Linked DNA regions of Lichenibacterium dinghuense. The protein of the gene in region 1 binds, or shares a complex with, the protein of each later gene. Links are inferred from orthologs where the notes say so. Each region holds a gene or a part of one and is shown on either strand. Other genes may lie near its edges.

Evidence for each region.
Region 2: the proteins of xseA (region 1) and L7N97_RS25190 are in contact, whole or in part, in a cryo-EM structure (PDB 8TXR), measured with the Escherichia coli proteins. The link is inferred for Lichenibacterium dinghuense from one-to-one orthologs.

Annotation. Positions count from the first base shown.
Region 1 is NZ_JAJLMN010000001.1:1,341,705-1,350,072, reverse strand. The notes cover bases 2,509-5,429. They hold xseA (exodeoxyribonuclease VII large subunit), read right to left. Parts: upstream 4,874-5,429; coding sequence 3,143-4,873; downstream 2,509-3,142. Other genes in these bases: L7N97_RS06430 (molybdopterin oxidoreductase family protein), read left to right, coding at 5,190-5,429; L7N97_RS06440 (DUF4164 family protein), read right to left, coding at 2,732-3,040; L7N97_RS06445 (cell division protein ZapA), read right to left, coding at 2,509-2,724. Also shown: bifunctional UDP-N-acetylglucosamine diphosphorylase/glucosamine-1-phosphate N-acetyltransferase GlmU, read left to right, coding at 15-1,376; L7N97_RS06455 (cob(I)yrinic acid a,c-diamide adenosyltransferase), read right to left, coding at 1,398-1,979; L7N97_RS06450 (twin transmembrane helix small protein), read right to left, coding at 1,986-2,177; more of L7N97_RS06445, read right to left, coding at 2,353-2,508; more of L7N97_RS06430, read left to right, coding at 5,430-7,328; L7N97_RS06425 (molybdopterin oxidoreductase), read left to right, coding at 7,343-7,690; L7N97_RS06420 (FAD-dependent oxidoreductase), read left to right, coding at 8,021-8,368. UniProt on the Escherichia coli protein: Bidirectionally degrades single-stranded DNA into large acid-insoluble oligonucleotides, which are then degraded further into small acid-soluble oligonucleotides.
Region 2 is NZ_JAJLMN010000001.1:5,240,819-5,244,633, reverse strand. Bases 1,145-3,815 are described here. They hold L7N97_RS25190 (exodeoxyribonuclease VII small subunit), read right to left. Parts: upstream 2,763-3,815; coding sequence 2,526-2,762; downstream 1,145-2,525. Other genes in these bases: L7N97_RS25180 (molybdopterin-dependent oxidoreductase), read left to right, coding at 3,704-3,815; L7N97_RS25185 (cytochrome b/b6 domain-containing protein), read left to right, coding at 2,866-3,711. In the rest of the region: L7N97_RS25200 (metal-dependent hydrolase family protein), read right to left, coding at 1-923. UniProt on the Escherichia coli protein: Bidirectionally degrades single-stranded DNA into large acid-insoluble oligonucleotides, which are then degraded further into small acid-soluble oligonucleotides.

The DNA.
Region 1 (8,368 bases):
GGAGTTCGGACGGGATGAGCGGATCGAGACGGTGCCTCGCCGTGGTGCTGGCGGCGGGCGAGGGGACGCGCATGCGCTCCGACACGCCCAAGGTCCTGCACCGCCTGGCCGGGCGCAGCATGCTGGGCCACGTGCTCGGCATCGTGGCGGAGGCCGGGGCCGAGGCCGTCGTCGTGGTGGTCGGCCCGGGGCGGGACGACGTCGCGGCCGAAGCGCGGCGCGCCTTCCCGGGGGCCGAGATCGCCGTGCAGGCGGAGCGGCTCGGCACCGCCCACGCGGTCCTGGCGGCGCGCGACGCCATCGCGCGCGGCTACGACGACCTTCTGGTGCTGTTCGCCGACGTGCCGCTGGTGGCGCCCGCGGCGCTCGCCGACATGCGGGCCGCGCTGGCCGCGGGGGCCGGCCTCGTGGCGCTCGGCTTCGAGGCCGCCGACCCGACCGGCTACGGCCGGCTGCTGACGGAGGACGGCGCGCTCGTCGCCATCCGCGAGCACAAGGACGCGACGGAAGCCGAGCGCGCCGTGAGGCTCTGCTTCGCCGGGCCGATGGCGCTCGACGGCCGCACCGCGCTCGACCTGCTCGGGCGCGTCGGCTGCGACAACGCCCAGAAGGAATATTACCTCACCGCGGCCGTGGAGCTGGCGCTGGCCGACGGGCGGCGCTGTGCCGCGATCTCCTGCCCGGAGGCCGACGCCATGGGGGTCAACGACCGCGCGCAGCTCGCGAGCGCCGAGGCCGCCGTGCAGGCGCGGCTGCGGCTCGCCGCGATGCGCGGCGGCACGACGCTGCAGGCGCCGGGCACGGTGTTCCTCAGCCACGACACGCGCTTCGGGCGCGACGTCGTGGTCGAGCCGCACGTGGTCTTCGGGCCCGGCGTGCGGGTCGAGGACGGCGCGGTCATCCACAGCTTCTCGCACCTCGAAGGCGCGCGGGTGGGCCCGAACGCCGACGTCGGGCCCTACGCGCGGCTGCGGCCGGGGGCGGCGCTCGGGCGCGCCGCCAAGGTCGGCAACTTCGTCGAGGTGAAGAGCGCCGACATCGGCGACGGCGCCAAGGTGAGCCACCTCACCTACATCGGCGACGCCAGCGTGGGCGCGGAGGCCAACATCGGCGCCGGCACGGTGACCTGCAACTACGACGGCTACGGCAAGTTCCGCACCGTGATCGGCGAGGGGGCCTTCATCGGCTCGAACTCGTCGCTGGTGGCGCCCGTCACGGTCGGGCGCGGCGCCTACGTGGCGTCGGGCTCCGCCGTCACCGAGGACGTGCCGGAGGACGCGCTGGCGATCGGCCGCGCCCGGCAGACCACGAAGGACGGCCGGGCGAAGCTGCTGCGCGCCGAGCGGGCCGCCGCCAAGGCGGCCCGCAAGGGATGAGCGGCCCTCGAGCCCGCGCCCCTACCGGTTCTTCCCCGGCACCCACAGCACGTCGCCGTCCTTGAGGTGGTTGCAGTGGCGCGAGGCCACGAACAGGAAGTCCGACAGGCGGTTGGCGTAGCCGACCGCCGCGGCGCTGACGGCCTCGCCGTGGCCGACCTTGAGGTCCACCATCAGCCGCTCGGCGCGCCGGCACACCGTGCGGGCGAGGTGGAGGTGGGCGGCGGCCGGCGTGCCGCCGGGCAGCACGAAGGAGCGCAGCGGCGACAGGTCGGCGTTGAGCTCGTCGATCTCGCGCTCCAGCCGGTCCACCTGGGCCTGCACCATGCGCAGGCGGGAGCCCTCCGCCTCGCCCTCGGCCGGCGGGGTCGCGAGGTCGGCGCCGAGGTCGAACAGGTCGTTCTGGATGCGCCCCAGCATGGCGTCGAGCTTCGGCGACTCGGCCGCCGCGTGGAGGCGCGCCATGCCGATGGCGGCGTTGCACTCGTCCACCGTGCCGTAGGCCGCGATCCGCACGTCCGACTTGCGGCGGCGCTCGCCCGAGCCCAGCGCCGTCGTCCCGTCGTCGCCGGTGCGCGTGTAGATGCGATTGAGGACCACCACGGCGTTCTACCCCCTGAGATACAGCACGGCCATGACCACCAGGATGGCCACGAACTGGAGCCCCACGCGCCAGCGCATCAGCCGCTGCGACGTGTTGGAACTGCCGCCGCGCACCATGTTGACCAGCCCGGCCATCAGCACGGCGAAGACGAGCCCGATCGCGACCAGGATCAGGCTGTTGGCGGCGGCGGCGGACATCGGCGGACCCGGTGCGGAAGCGGTCCGCCATCCTAAGTCATCGCGCGGCGGACCGGTAGGCGGAGCGGGGTCGCGGCTCTCATACGACATCCGTTGAATCCCTTCGGGATGCGGATGTCGGCTTCGCTCATGCGCCGCGCGGGCTGGCGATACGGCACATCGGCCGGATGCCGTATCAGCCGCGCGCCGTCCCCGCGTCGAGCGCGTGGGCGACGCGGTCGATGCGGGCCGCGGCCTCGCCGATCGCGCCGGCGGCCGCCTCGGCGAGGGCGTCGATGCGCGCGTCGGCACCGGCCTGCTCGGCCCGCAGGCGGTCGTTCTCGCCCTCCAGCGCGGCGATGTGGCGCTCGGCTTCCCCGAGCTGGTCCGCGATCGTCAGGGCCGCCATCACGGTGATGCGCGTGTCGCCGATCTCGCCGAAGCTGCCGCGCAGCTCGCCGATCTTGCCGTCGAGCCGGGCCGCGAGCCCCGCCAGGTGCTCCTCCTCGCCGTCCGCGCAGGCCATGCGGTAGACGCGGCCGCCGATCCTGACGTTGACCTGGGCCACGGCGGCCTCAGATCGGGCCGAGCGGGCGCGAGCCCGTCGGGTCGAGCTCGGCCAGGATGCCCCGCACGGTGGCGCCGGCGCGGTCGACCCGCGCCGCCACCTCGCCGGCCACGCGGTCGAGCGCGCGGGCCCTCGCCAGCGCGGCGTCGAGCTCGACGGCGAGGCGCGAGCGGTCGTCCTGCATCACGGCATACTCGACCTCGGCGTCGGCGCGGGCGGCGTCCGCCTCGGCGCGGCGCTCCGCGGCGGCGTCGAGCGCGTCGATGGCGCCGTTGAGGCGCTGGAGCGCGCGCTGCAGGGAGACGGGCAGGTCCATGGGGTTCCGCGGGATCGGGCGACGCCACGAGGGGGTGGACGGCCGCGCGGCGCAACCCTGGCGGCGAAAGCCGTCGAGGTCAAACCCGGCGCGGGCGTCGGATCAGAACAGGTCGCCCTGGCTCACGGGCGCCTTCGCGCTCCGGGCCGTCCTGGCGGGCGGGCGCGGGGCGCGGGGCGCCGCGGGTTTCCGCTTCGGCGCGTCCGGTACGGTCGGCGGGGTGCCCCCCGCGGGGCCGCCCAGCGCCTCGACGGCGAGGACGCCGTCCGCGAACTCCAGCCCGAGCCGGGCGCCGGGCGCGACCCCGGCGGCGGAGCGCAGCGGCTGGCCGGCGGCGTCGCGCACGAGGGCGTAGCCGCGGCCCAGCACCGACCTGTAGCCCAACGTGCCGAGGAGCTGCGCCAGGCGCTCGACGCGCTCGCGCCGCCGGTCGTTGGCCCGCGCGGCGGCGGGCTTCAGCCGGGCCGCCAGGGCGTCGAGCCGCTGGCGCGCCGCCGCGTTCTGCTGGCGGGCCAGGGCGGCGCGGCTCACCAGCGCCGCGCCGAGCCGCGCCGCGGCGGCGTCGAGCCGCCCGCGGCGGCGGTCGGCCAGCACGGCGGCCGAGCGGCCGAGCCGCGCGTCGAGGCCGCTCAGGCGCTCGGCCGCCCGCGCGAGGCGCGCGCCGGGCGACTGGGCGGCGAGGCGGGTGCCGACCCGCGCCACGGCGAGGCGGCGCGCGTCGGCGCCGCGGCGCAGCGCGGAGGGCAGGGCGGTCGCGGCGCGGTCGAGCCGCTGGCGCGGCAGCGCCAGGAGCTCCGCGCCGTCCGGCAGGGCGCGGGCGGCCGAGCGCAGCGCGTCGCGCGCGCCCTCCACCCGCCGCAGCATCGCGGCGCCGTGGCGGGCGCCGAGCCGGTCGAGCCCCACGGCGAGCTCGGCCCGCACCGGCACGCAGAGCTCGGCGGCGCCGGTGGGGGTTGGCGCACGGAGGTCGGCCACGTGGTCGAGCAGCGTCCAGTCGGTCTCGTGGCCGACGGCGGACACCAGCGGGATGCGGCATTCCGCGGCGGCGCGGATCACCACCTCGTCGTTGAAGCCCCACAGGTCCTCGAGCGAGCCGCCGCCGCGCGCCACGATCAGCACGTCCGGCCGCGGCAGCCGTCCGCCGGGCGGGAGCGCGTCGAAGCCCCGGATGGCGCGGGCCACCTCCTCGGCGCTGCCCTCGCCCTGCACCCGCACGGGCCACAGGATCACGCGGCGCGGGAAGCGGTCGGTGATGCGGTGGAGGATGTCGCGGATCACGGCGCCGGTCGGCGAGGTGACGACGCCCACCACGGCGGGCAGGAACGGCAGGGCGCGCTTGCGCGCCGGCTCGAACAGCCCTTCCGCCGCGAAGCGCCGGCGGCGCTCCTCCACCATGGCCATGAGGGCGCCGACGCCGGCCGGCTCCAGCGACTCGATGACGATCTGGTAGGCGGACTTGCCCGGGAAGGTGGTGATCTTGCCGGTGGCGACGACCTCCATGCCCTCTTCCGGCTTCACCCGCATGCGCGCGAAGCTGTGGCGCCACACGACGGCGTCGATGCGGGCGCCCTCGTCCTTCAGCGAGAAATAGGCGTGGCCGGAGGAGTGGGGGCCGCGGTAGTTCGACACCTCGCCCCGCACCCGCACGTGGCCGAAGCGCTCCTCGACGGTGCGCTTCAGCGCGCCCGACAGCTCGGTCACGCTGACCTCGGGCGTGTTGGACAGGCGCGAGCCCTCCGCCTCGTCGTTCGGTGCCGAGGCGGGCGCGTCGAAGATCGAGGCGGTCGCGGCCCTGCCGCGCGGGCTCGTGCGAGCCGAAGGTCTCATGGCCATGGCGCCGAGCCTACCACGGCCCGCGGGCGCCTGTCGCCCGGCCGGCCCGCGGGCCCGGATGCCGCATCGCCGGGCAGGCTGCCCGGATCGCGCGCCGTCCGGGATGGTGCGCCGCGGCGCGATCCCGGGCGGCGCCATGGCATGGCGGTTGCTTCCGTGAGCCGCGAGGGCCTCCGCGCCCACCCGTTCTCAGGAGGGCCGCCGCCATGGCCAGGACCGCCGCCCCGCTCTCCTGCCGCGCCGCCGGCCGCCGCGGCGCCGCGCGCGCCCGGCCCTGAGCCGCCGCGGCGCCCGCGAGCCGAGTCCCAGAGCTTCGATGACCGTTCAATCTTTCGCGCCGGCCGACACGCGGGAGGCCGATCCCCTGCCGGCCTCCGGCCTCGCCCCGGTCGACACCCACTGCCCCTATTGCGCGCTGCAATGCGGGATGACGCTGGTGCCCGACGCCGAGGGGCGCTTCTCCGTCGCGGCGCGGGACTTTCCCACCAACCGCGGCGGCCTGTGCCGCAAGGGCTGGACCGCCGCCTCGCTGCTCGCCTCGCCCGAGCGGCTGACCGCGCCGCTGGTCCGCGACCGCAAGGGCGGCGCGTTCAGGGAGGCCGGCTGGGACGAGGCGCTCGACCGCGTGGCCTCGCGCCTCTCGGAGGTTCGGGCCCGGCACGGCGCCGACGCCGTGGGCGTGTTCGGCGGCGGCGGCCTCACGAACGAGAAGGCCTACCTGCTCGGCAAGTTCGCGCGGCTGGCGCTCGGCACGGCCAACATCGACTACAACGGGCGCTACTGCATGTCCTCGGCCGCCGCCGCGGGCGGCCGCGCCTACGGGCTCGACCGCGGCCTGCCGTTCCCCATCGCCGACATCGCCGGGGCCGAGGCCGTGCTGATCGCCGGCAGCAACCCGGCGGAGACGATGCCGCCGCTGATGCAGTATTTCGACGAGCAGCGCGCCCGCGGGGGCCGGCTCGTCGTGGTCGACCCGCGCCGCAGCGCCACCGCCAAGCTCGCCACGCTGCACCTGCAGACGACGCCCGGCTCGGACGGCGCGCTGGCGACGGGCCTGCTCCACGTCGCCATCCGCGACCGGCTGATCGACGCGGATTTCATCGCCGAGCGCACCAGCGGCTTCGAGGCCGTGCGCCGCATCGCGGCCCAGCACTGGCCCGACCGCGTCGAGCGCGTCACCGGCGTGCCGGAGCGGCAGATCGTGGAGGCCGCCCACATCCTCGGCGAGGCCGCCACCGCCATGGTGCTGACGGGGCGGGGCCCCGAGCAGCAGAGCCAGGGCGTCGACAACGTGTCGGCATTCATCAACCTCGCGCTGGCGCTCGGCAAGGCCGGCCGGCCGTTCTGCGGCTGGGGCACGCTGACCGGCCAGGGCAACGGCCAGGGCGGGCGCGAGCACGGCCAGAAGGCCGACCAGCTCCCCGGCTACCGCAGGATCGCCGATCCGGCCCACCGCGCCGCCGTCGCCGCGGTGTGGGGCGTCGACCCCGACGCGCTGCCGGGCCCCGGCCTTTCCGCCGACGAGCTGCTCGACGCCACCGCGCCGGGCGGAAGCGTCAAGGCGCTGATGGTGCTGGCCTCCAACGTCGTCGTGTCGGCGCCGTCGGCGGGGCGCGTCAAGGCGAACCTCGCCGGGCTCGACTTCCTGGTCGTGTCCGACATCTTCCTGTCCGAGACGGCGGCGCTGGCCGACGTGGTGCTCCCCACCGCCCAATGGGCCGAGGAGGAGGGCACCATGACCAACCTCGAAGGCCGGGTGATCCGCCGCCGCCGCGCCGTGGCGCCGCCCGCTGGCGTGATGACGGACGCCGAGGTGATCGAGGCCCTGGCGGCGCGTCTCGGCTCCTCGGCCGCCTTCCCGGCCCGAGCCGAGCCCGGCTTCGAGGAGCTCGGGCGCGCGAGCCGGGGCGGCGTCGCCGACTATTCCGGCATCTCCTACGCCCGCATCGTGGCCGAGGACGGCGTGTTCTGGCCGTGCCCCGAGCCCGACCACCCCGGCACGCCGCGGCTGTTCCTCGACCGCTTCGCGACGCCGGACGGCCGCGCGCGCTTCCACGCGGTGGAGCACCGCCCCTCCGCCGAGGAGCCGGACGCGGACTACCCCTACTGGCTGACGACGGGCCGCGTGCTGGCGCAGTACCAGTCCGGCTCGCAGACGCGCCGCGTGCCGGAGCTCGCGAGCGCCGAGCCCGGCGCCTACGTCGAGATCCACCCGCAGACGGCGCGCGGCCTCGGCCTCGCCGAGGGCGACCTCGCCCGGCTGACGACGCGCCGCGGCACCATCGCGGTCAAGGCGCGGCTCGTGCCGACGATCCGCCTCGACACGCTGTTCGTGCCCTTCCACTGGGGCGACGGCCAGTCCGCCAACGTCCTCACCAACGCCGCCCTCGATCCCACCTCGCGCATGCCCGAGTTCAAGGTCTGCGCGGTGCGGGTCGAGCGGGCGGCGGCCTGACCGGAACCAGCGCCATGCAGTCGCGACCCAGGACCATCACGGGCGTGTTCCCCTTCGTGGGGGCGGGGCTGGAGCATCCGGCGCCGCTCGCCGCGGGCGTGAGCTACCGCGTGCCGCCCGACCGGCGCGCCCAGGTGATCTACCTGCGCGCCGGCAACTCCGCCGCGGCGCTCGCCTGCCTGACGGTGACGCGCGACGGCCGGGTGATGCGGCTCTTCCCCGTCGGCGCCGGGGCGGCGGTCCACGTGCCGCTCGCCGTGCTGGAGGACCTGGAGCCCGACACGCTCGTGGAGGTGCTGGTGTCGGCGCCCGAAGGCGCGGAGGGCCACATCGTGCTCGACCTCGGGCTGATGGAGGTGTGACTTCGGCTTCCAAAGGCCGTCGGCCTTCGGCGAGGTCCCGGCACGACACCTTCGGATCAGTTCGACGCCGCCCGCGTTCTCCGCCGTCATCGCGAGCGTAGCGACGCGATCCAGGACTGTCGGGCGCCGCGCCGCGAGGCAGTTCGACCCGGGAGCGGCCCTTTTGGAACGCGGGGGCTGGATCGCGTCGCTCCGCTCGCGATGACGATCGCAGCCGTCCGATGACGGGTGGGGCGGTCCGGAAACCCAGCCATGCGCGGACACGTCCCCGCGTGGCACGGATCTCGCGAGCTTGTCCGCCAAACCCGCAGGCAGGATCGCGACCTCGACATGAGCAAACGCAAGCTGGTGGTGATCGGCAACGGCATGGCCGGGGCCCGCGCGGTCGAGGAGATCCTCAAGCGCGGCGGCGCGGACCAGTTCGACGTCGTGATGTTCGGCGACGAGCCGCACGGCAACTACAACCGCATCATGCTGTCCGGCATCCTCGGTGGCACGAAGACGCTCGATGACATCCTGATCAACACGCCCGATTGGTATGCAGAGAACGGCATCGTCCTGCACAAGGGCGACCGCGTGGTGGAGATCGACCGCGCCGCCAAGGCGGTCCGCTCCGCGGGCGGGCGCGTCGAATCCTACGACGTCCTGCTGATCGCCACCGGCTCGAAGGCCTTCGTG
Region 2 (3,815 bases), 3.9 Mb from region 1 along the record:
ATGCCGAGCGCCGCCAGCCCCTGCTCGCGCACGTCCTCGATCTTGGCGACCGAGGCCGGCGGCAGGCCGAGCGCGGCCCCTTCCTTGGCCAGCACGTCGAAGGTGACGTTGGTGGGCACCACGTAGGCGCCGCGCTCCTTCACGAGGCGCGCCGTTTCCGGGGTGATGAGGTTGCCGTGCTCGACCGACACCACGCCGAGTTCCACCGCGCGCCGGATCGCCTCGTCGGTGTAGAGGTGGGCGGCCACGTAGGTCTGGGCGTTGCGCGCCTCCTCGACGGCGGCGCGGATCTCGTCGGCCGACAGGCCCAGGAAGGCGATCGGGTCGGTGGGCGACGACACGCCGCCGTTGGCCATGATCTTGATGAAGGCCGCGCCGCCCTTGATCTCCTCGCGGCAGGCGCGGCGGACCTGGTCGACGCCGTCGACCACGCGGCCGAGCGAGCCGGCGCGGTCGCGGTAATAGTCGACGTCGCGCGCGTGATAGGGGCCGCGGTAATCGGTGTGGCCACCGGTCTGCGACAGAGCCTTGCCGCAAATGACGAGGCGCGGGGCCTCGATCAGGCCCTCGTCGATCGCCTGCACCAGCCCGACGTCGGCGCCGCCGAGGTCGCGCACCGTGGTGAAACCGCGCATCAGCATGCCCCGCATGATGCGGGCCGAGCGCACCGCCACCAGGGTGTTGGGCAGCTCGGCGTTGCGCCCGAGGTCCGCCACCGTGGCGATCACGTGGACGTGGCAGTCGATCAGCCCCGGCATCAGCGTGCGGCCGCGCAGGTCGACGGTGCGGGCCGATGAGGCGCGCAGCGGCCGGTCCGACACCTCGCGAATCACGCCGTCCTCGACGAGCACGTGGCGGTCGGCGAGCGCGGCTTCGGCGCGGCCGTCCAGGACCGAGGCGTTGGCGAAGAGGGTGGTGGCCATGGGTGTCTCCGGAGCGGGCGGCTCGGCCCCGCCATCATGCATACAGGGCGGGCCGGGTCGAGGGCATGCGCGGGACCACGATGACTTGCATGCAGAATGCCCAGGCGTGCCGGCAACATGGGCTTGTCCGACGACGGCCCGCCGCTAGGCTGCGGGATCCGCATCGGGCCGCACCGGAGCCGCCATGACCGACCTGACGTCCCGCATCGAGCGGCTGCCGTTCTCGCCCTTCCACTGGAAGCTGCTGCTGATGGGCGGCCTCGGCTACACGTTCGACGGGCTCGATCTCGCGGTCGTGGCCTTCGTGCTGCCGGTGCTGCGCGGGCTGTGGTCGCTGTCCAGCGTGCAGGTCGGGGTGCTCGGCAGCGGCACCTACGTGGGCTACCTCGTGGGGGCGCTGCTGGCCGGCGTGCTCGGCGACCTGATCGGCCGCCGCGCCGTGATGATGAGCGCGCTGGTGATCTACTGCGCGGCCTCGCTGGCCAGCGCCTTCGCGAACGATTGGACGGCGTTCCTGGCCTGCCGGGTGGTGGCGGGCGCGGGGACGGGCGCCGAATCGGCCATCGTGGCGCCGTTCCTGGCCGAGTTCGTCGCGAGTCGCTACCGGGGTCGCTTCACGGAGTCGCTGGCCGGATTCTTCTCCTTCGGCTTCTTCGGCGCGGCGCTGCTCGGATATTTCGCCGTGCCGGCCGCGCCTTCCGCCTAGCGCGCCGTGCTGGCCCTGACGGCCGCGCCGGTCCTGCTGCTGCTGTGGTGGCGGCGGGCCCTGCCCGAGTCGCCGCGCTGGCTCGCCAGCGTGGGCCGCACCGCCGAGGCCGAGCGCGTCGTCGGGCGCATGGAGGCGGAAGCCGGGATGACCGGCACCACGCGTCCCGAGCCGGCCCCGGCAGCCCGAGCGGCGGTCCCGGCCGCGGCGCGGGGGTCTGCGGCGCGCAACCTCGCCCTGCTGTGGTCGCCGGCCCTCCGGCGGGTGACGGCCATGAGCTGGATCATGTGGCTGTCCATCACCTTCTGCTACTACGCGTTCTTCACCTGGATCCCCAGCCTGCTCGTCGAGAGCGGCATGACGATCACGAAGAGCTTCGGCTATTCCATCGCGATCTTCGCGGCGCAGATCCCGGGCTACTTCTCGGCCGCTTGGTTCAACGAGCGGATCGGACGCCAGCTCACCATCGCGTCCTACATGGTGCTGGGTGGGCTGTCGGCCGTGGCGCTGGCGCTGAGCCACGCGGACGGCACCGTGATGGCGGCGGGCGTGTGCCTGTCCTTCTTCATGAACGGCACCTACGCGGGCGTCTACGCCTACACGCCGGAGATCTTCCCGACCGCGATCCGGGCCACGGGCACCGGCACGTCCTCGGCTGTGGGCCGGCTCGGCGCCATCGCGTCGCCGGTGCTGGTGGGCTGGCTCTACCCCAACCTCGGCTTCGCGGGCGTGTTCGGCGCCACCACGCTGGTGCTGCTCGGCGGCGCGCTCGCCGTGATGGTGATGGGCATACCGACCCGCGACCGGTCCCTCGAAGCCATCGCGGCCGCCGAGTTCGGCGCGTCGCCGGCGCCCTCAGCCGACTCCCCCCGGGCGGCCGACGCCCGGAGCTGACGTCAGTCGGCGTCGAAGGGCTCGGCGCCGGCCGGCTTGCCGTCCGCGCCGAGCGTGATCTTCTCGATCCGCATCTCGGCACTGCGCAGCAGCCCGTCGCAGTGCTTCTTCAGGGCCTCGCCGCGCTCGTAGATGGCGATGGAGTCCTCCAGCGCGACGTTGCCGCGCTCCAGCCGCGTCACGATGTCCTCGAGCTCCGCCAACGCCTTCTCGAAGGGCAATGCGGCGATCTCGCCCAAGCCTGCCTGATCCAAGTCCGAAACCTCGCCCTTCCTCACGTCGTATCACCATGGCGGCCCGGGCCAGGAAGGCAAGGCCGATCGACCGAGACACGATCCCCCCATGACACAAGCCATGAACCCGGCCCGGCCGCGGCTGATCAAGCGCCACAGCGCGCTCGTGCGCGTCACCCACTGGATCAACGCCCTCTGCCTCGTGCTGCTGCTGATGAGCGGGCTGCAGATCTTCAACGCCCATCCGGCCCTCTACGTCGGATCAAAATCCGACTTCTCCGACCCCGTCTTCGCGATCGACTCCCGCGACGTGAACGGCCACACCGAGGGCTACACGGCGCTGCTCGGCCACAGCGTGAACACCTCGGGCGTGCTCGGGCTGTCCGACGTCGCCGGCCAGCCGACCGAGCGCGCCTTCCCGAGCTGGATCACCCTGCCCTCGAACCAGGACCTCGAGACCGGCCGCCATTGGCACTTCCTGATGGCGTGGCTGCTGGTCATCAACGGCGTGCTCTACCTCGCCCACGGCCTGTATTCGCGCCACTTCGCGCGCGACATCGTGCCGGACCGCGACGAGCTCGCCCACACGGGCCAGGCGGTCGTCGACCACCTCAAGCTGCGCTTCCCCCACGGCGAAAACGCGCGGGGGTACAACGTCCTGCAGAAGCTCACCTATTTCGCGGTGATCTTTGTCGCCCTGCCGCTCATCGTTCTGGCCGGCTGGACCATGTCGCCGGGGCTCGACGCCGTCTTCCCGTTCCTGACGACGGTCCTCGGCGGCCGGCAGACCGCCCGCACCATCCACTTCGTCGTGGCCTGGGGGCTCGTCGCCTTCTTCGTGGTCCATATCGCGATGGTGCTGCTGACCGGCGTCCTCAACAACATGCGCTCGATGATCACCGGCTGGTTCGACACGGGCGAAGCCAAGGACAGCGAGGTCACCACCAATGCGTGAGATCCGTCATTCCCGCCGCGGGCTCATCAAGGGCGCGCTGGCGAGCCTCGGCGGCCTCGGCCTCGCGGGCTGCGACGGCGGCGCGGACAACCCGATCGTGCAGA